Regions from separate parts of the Shewanella psychrotolerans genome, predicted to be linked through region 1. Evidence: riboswitches for the same ligand, from Rfam matches in the RefSeq annotation. Region 1 holds a riboswitch; the other holds the start of a gene.

Region 1 (3,217 bases):
TACAACATGGGAACTAACATCTATTGATGTAACTCTAAGCGTTTATGCACTGGAAGAGGCTGAGGAAAGGATACTTTGCCGATAAGAATAACGCTTGGCGATAATGGACGAAAACTGTGTTACAACATGGTCGAACCTTCATTTAGTAGAACATTTAGTTCATATCAAGATGACTCAGTTTTAGTTAATCATATCAATGATAGGCGTTTGGTTGATAATACAAAGCGTCCTGTTTCTACGACTATTTATCTGATTTTTGCGGTTGTACTGGCTCATTTACTCTTGTTATGGTGCTTGCAAATTGCTTGGAAACCCAGTTTACACTCTACGGACATCAAGCAGAGCTCGGCAAAGGATAAAAAGGTCAACGCTTATATCATTTACCAGCCTGCGACTTCTTTAACGCTTGATTCAATAGCACCTACCTCCGCTAAAGTTCAGCCTAATGTTATCGAGCAATCTACATCACCCGCAGCTCAGGTGGATTTACAGACTGCAATATTAACGACAGACAACAATGTTAACCAAGCTGATAACCAGTTAAAAAATGGGGTGTCAGAGAACAATAAACCAAGGTTGCAGGATAAAAAAACCAGTAGCCAAAATCACAAAGTGAATAACACGGTTACTCAAACCAGTGCAGGTACTGTTAACGTTAGCCTGTTCACTCAAGGCTATGTTGAAAAACAGCGGTTAATTGCACTCGATTCTTTAGTGGCTACAGAGGCTAACCTTTATACTCAGAACCGCTCACTAAGTGAAATGGATGGTGATATTGAAATCCTTCAACTTAGTTCACCTGATGAGTTTACCGTGGCCGGCACCTTAGATAGCCATATCGATCCTAATCGCATTGTTAAGCAAGGTGATACCTGCTATCGAATTGTTAAAGTGGGGACCGTATTAAATCCCCATGCTGAGAATTTAGGCTATCCGTTTAAGTGTGGGGGACAGACCATTCAGCAAGCATTAAAAGCAGCGCTCGATAAACGTCTCGCCATAATGGGCGTTAAAAACTAATGTAATTGCCATGATTAATATTCAACGAAGTGGTTGGTCTTCTGTATATTTTGAACTTGATTTGTATTTAACTCTTTGTTTTGTTTTTAATATCTTTTGTCAATTAATTTGTCTTAACATCCATTTTTTAGGGCTTGTTTATTTCTCTTACTTGAGAGTATACTGGCCACCTCTTGTCGGAGTGCCATTTGGCTGAGACCGTTTATTCGGGATCCGTTGAACCTGATCAGGTTAGTCCCTGCGAAGGAAACAAGCATGATATTAATGCAACATTATTGTAAAAAATGATAGATTAGACTCAGCAACACGCTTGCTCTAAATCGTCGTTTAAATACCGTTTAGAGTGACTTTTCGAGTATTTTTGAATTTAGTGCTTCTTGGTTTAGTCGTTTTATCTACAATTTTATCGCGTTACTATTTCTGAGCAGTTTAACAGGCAATGACTATTGCTAAGTGTTAATAGACTTGCTCAATGCCATCAACTCTCAATTCTCCTGACAAGCAACTTCATATTCATTAAATAGTGAGATTGCTTATGTCAAATCGTCGTGAAAACCGAGCTCAGGCTCAAGCGTTTATTGATAATCTAAAACCACTGCAACATCCTAATTCTGAAAAGGTTTACTTAACCGGAAGTCGAGATGATCTTCGGGTTGCCATGCGACAAATTGTTCAAAGTGATACTGTTATCGGTAGTGCTGAGCAAGATCAAATACTCGAAACTAATCCACCACTAATGGTCTACGATTGTGCTGGTCTTTATTCTGATCCCGAGGCACAGATTAACGTGCGAACAGGATTACCTAAATTACGTCAAGCTTGGATCGCTGAACGAGAGGATACTGAACAGCTCGAAGGGGTTAGCTCTCATTTTACCCAGCAACGCCTGCAAGAGGATGGTTTAGACCACCTGCGTTTTGAATCACTATTATCCCCCCGAAAAGCAATAGCTGGCCGATGTGTTACTCAGATGCATTATGCACGCCAAGGGATCATCACCCCAGAGATGGAATATATCGCCATTCGCGAGAATATGGCGCGCACAGAGGTGCGTGATGAAATTCTTAATCGTAAAGCGAAAGGTGAAAGTTTTGGCGCGACTATCGGTGAGCCTATTACTCCTGAATTTGTACGTCAGGAAGTCGCTCGTGGTCGCGCAATTATTCCACTCAATATTAATCATCCCGAAGCTGAGCCAATGATCATCGGTCGAAACTTTTTAGTGAAAGTGAACGCCAATATCGGTAACTCTGCAGTGACCTCATCGATTGAAGAGGAAGTCGAAAAGCTAGTTTGGTCAACGCGCTGGGGCGCCGATACTGTGATGGACCTTTCTACTGGGCGTTACATCCATGAAACGCGCGAATGGATAATACGTAATTCACCAGTGCCTATTGGTACCGTTCCCATCTATCAAGCCCTAGAGAAGGTTGGGGGCATCGCAGAAGATCTCACATGGGAAGTCTTTAGAGATACTCTGATTGAACAAGCTGAGCAAGGAGTCGATTATTTTACTATCCATGCTGGCGTGCTATTGCGCTATGTGCCGATGACAGCTAAGCGCCTTACTGGGATGGTATCGCGCGGCGGTTCTATCATGGCTAAGTGGTGCCTTTCTCACCATAAAGAGAACTTTATTTACCAACATTTTGAAGAAATTTGTCAGTTATGTGCAGCGTATGATGTGTCCCTTTCATTGGGGGATGGCATGCGTCCGGGCTCAATCGCTGATGCAAACGATGAGGCGCAGTTTGCTGAATTGGAAACACTGGGTGAATTAGTCAAAGTTGCTTGGCGATATGATGTTCAGACCATTATCGAAGGTCCAGGTCATATTCCTATGAACTTGATTAAAGAGAATATGGATAAGCAGCTCACCCTTTGTGATGAGGCACCATTTTATACATTAGGCCCACAAACGACTGATATTGCGCCTGGTTATGATCATTTTACCTCGGGGATCGGTGCTGCGATGATCGCTTGGTATGGCTGTGCCATGTTGTGCTATGTCACGCCTAAGGAGCATTTGGGGCTGCCAAATAAAGAAGATGTTAAGCAAGGACTCATCGCCTATAAAATTGCCGCTCATGCAGCAGATGTCGCGAAAGGACACCCTAGTGCGCAAATGCGTGACAACGCTTTATCTAAGGCTAGATTCGAATTTCGATGGGAAGATCAATATAACTTAGGACTCGAT
Region 2 (3,217 bases), 540 kb from region 1:
TGGTGGTTAAGTTAGCAAACCAGCCATTATCACTGCGATAAGTCGCCCCAGCGCTATAGGTAAAATTAGGTGAATGGGCCAGCTCTCTGCCACTTAAATCCACTAATCCGCCATATTTGTCTTGATACTGATAATCACCATAGGCGGTCTCTAACCAACCGAATGTTGCATACAATTTCAAATTATCGGTGGCATACCAATTAGCATCGAGCTCTGCACCATAGTTATGAGAGCTGCCGGCATTTTCAATATAGAGAATAAATTTCTGGGGCTCTAACGGATTTTGCTGAGAAGCTGACACCTGTTGATCGCGTCTATCCATGTAGAACAGAGATAAGTTAGTCGTCACATCTCCCGCTAACCATGAAGACTTAAGACCGAGCTCATAGTTATAAAGGGTTTCGGTTTGAAACTCCTTTTTGTCACTCAATTCTGTCGGCAGTGACATGTTAAAGCCTCCTGCCTTATAACCTCTAGCGATACGGAAGTAACTCTCATGATCTTCATTAAGCGCTTTGCTTAACGCGATATGTCCACCCCACATGGTTTCTGAAGGCTTAAAGCTATCGCCTGCACTATCTTGATATTCGCTTTCTCTACGTTCAACACGTAAACCAAATGACAAGGCGTAATCATTGCCTAAATCACTGTCTAACTGGCCAAATATCGCCATATTCGTTGCACTGTAATCCGCAAGCAGTTCATCTATCCAACCGTTATAAAACTCTGAAGTATGGTTGTCTTCATCGAGCTGCATTCCATAAAGCCCCACTAACCAATCGGTACTATCGCTAAAAATGCGCCCAGCATCGGTAGAACTTAAACGAAACTCTTGTGATACCGTTTGCCTGTCACCGAGCTTGTCCCAAGTGTAATCATATTCACATGGTGCGCCTTCACAGCTTTTGGCTTGCCAATATTCAGGATTGGCCCAATCACCATCATAACCATGATGGGTATCCGTTTGTGCTATTGAGGTTAGTGACACTAGCTCAAACTGCTCTGCGCCAGAATAGGTAAATTTAAGTGAACTACCGGTGGTACGCTGCTTATCAACACCTGGAGCGTCGGTAAGGGTATTAAAGCCATTATTATCTAATGTCCACGCATCATAACCGTTATCGAAATTCGCATGCATTAAGTTGAAATCGATAGCGAGATCATCGGTTGCATACCAACGCAGCTTTACGCGACCAGTAAACTCATCGCGGCCGTTGGTATCATCACGTCCAAGATAAAGATTATCACGATAACCATTTTGCTCATGTTGTTGCAACGACACGCGATATAACAATTTGCCAGAATCAGTAATAGGTCCTGAACTAAAACCACTCAGGGTTCGCAGTTGGTCATCGCCTAACGATAGTTCTGCACCGTGTTCAAACACCGCTGTTGGATCGTTACTCTTTAGATAGATTAAACCAGCTAGTGCATTTGCACCGTATCGTGTTCCTTGCGGACCGCGTAGCACTTCAACCTGCTGAAGATCATACATACTCGATATCATGCCAATACCAGACATATCTATATCGTCGATGATATACCCAACAGAAGAGTTTGGTGCTCCTTGGTATTCCTCCTGTTCGCCCACGCCACGAATTTGAAAATACTTTGCCCTTGAACTTCCACCAGACCAGTTAAAATTAGCAATAGAATTAAGCACGTCTTCAAAATGTTGTGCCCCTTCATCTTCAATCTGTTGTTGATCAATGACGGTGATACTCGAAGGCATTTTTTCTAAGGCGGATTGACGAAAATCAGATGTCACCACAATGACTTCCATTTCATCAGTCGTGACGGGATTATCGTTAGCAAGTAAACTACAAGGATTTAAAACTGCACAGACGGCAATTGCGACTGGAGATATTGATTTTATTGTAAACATAGGACCCCAAATTAATTTTTGAGATCCGGCACTTAAAAAAGCGAGAAAGAAAGCACAATCAAATTGTAGTAATCAACTAATGTGGCCCATTCCTACGCCGGTATTAGCCGGATCAGGTTCTAAGGGTTTGTCTATAGACATCTCAGTCAGTCAGCAACTAAAAAATAAGTCACCCCTAACACCCCTTGGCAAGGCTGATTATACATAAGTACTACAAATTGTTGACACATTTAATCAAGAAAATGACGTATATCGCAAAAAAAATGCCAGCAGTGCTGGCATCTTAATCAAAAAATGAGCTAATTCGAGAAAGCCCTACGTACATAAAGCTCGCAACGCACCGCTGTCGTATTTGGCGCAACAGCACTAACTTGCATCTGTTGTTTACCATGCAGCTTTAAGGATTTCCAGCTAACGCCTTCATCTTCGATTGTTAAGCCATTAAGATCATACCAAGTAAACTTGTACTGCAAACGCAAATCTGTGGCGACTTGACTACTGATGGTTCCCGCCGCGGTTAATAGCTGACCATTTAGACGAGTCATAACTTGTTGAACAGACACTTCACGATTGAAAGCGCGATTATCAATTCGCTGCTCACCCGTCGAACTCGCCATAATACCAGCGGTATGGGGCGCACAACCCAGCATTGCAAACATGATCACTGCAAGTAAAAATATGTTCTTCATATTTATCCTATCTCCAATTTATGGCCATTGCAGCGCGGTATGCGGGCCGTTTCCTATGCATTAATTAATAGGCGAAAGAATCGACTAATCAATTAAGAAGTGCGCCCTAGCTGTTGCAATTAATGCCTTACGATTGGTTTGCCAACAATTGATATTCACATTGGCAACGCGTCGCCCCTGGCGGGTTATCTTACATTCAGCAAAACTGTCTCTATGGTACCCAGCTCTCAAATAATCGATAGAAAAGTCGACAATTTTAGGCACTTTAGTCGTTTGCATAAATACCATCAGCTGGACAATTGCAGACATCTCCATAAAACCGGCAATCACACCACCATGAATAGCTGGCAGAGTGGGATTGCCAATATTTTCATCTTTAGCTGGCAATTGAAATACAAGTTCATCACCAAAACGTGCCACCTCCATGCCAATAAACTTAGCATAGGGAACATGTTCAAGCAGATGACTAAAATCGTTAAGCTCTGTCGCTTTCTTAACGATCTCTTTTACATTCATTTCGCCTGTGTGTTGCATCTGGCTCATTCGCCCTCTCCCATTAGTGCACGTCTAAAAGGTTCTCCAACCATCTCAGGACTAATGCGCATAAATGAACCTACGGCATGAGCAATAGGATCATCAATCG

Evidence for each region. Region 1 has a riboswitch for thiamine pyrophosphate ahead of thiC (phosphomethylpyrimidine synthase ThiC). Riboswitches for the same ligand answer to the same signal wherever they lie in the genome.
Region 2: another riboswitch for thiamine pyrophosphate. It lies ahead of K0I62_RS08525 (TonB-dependent receptor); the one in region 1 lies ahead of thiC (phosphomethylpyrimidine synthase ThiC).

The regions. Positions count from the first base shown of each region.
Region 1 covers NZ_CP080419.1:2,456,782-2,459,998, reverse strand. The annotation lists gene K0I62_RS10860 (hypothetical protein) at 76-1,020, shown strand; TPP riboswitch at 1,188-1,286, shown strand; gene thiC (phosphomethylpyrimidine synthase ThiC) at 1,556-3,217, shown strand, end outside.
Region 2 covers NZ_CP080419.1:1,915,750-1,918,966, reverse strand. The annotation lists gene K0I62_RS08525 (TonB-dependent receptor) at 1-1,885, opposite strand, end outside; TPP riboswitch at 1,958-2,081, opposite strand; gene K0I62_RS08520 (YcfL family putative periplasmic lipoprotein) at 2,185-2,574, opposite strand; gene K0I62_RS08515 (PaaI family thioesterase) at 2,659-3,117, opposite strand; gene K0I62_RS08510 (PaaI family thioesterase) at 3,114-3,217, opposite strand, start outside.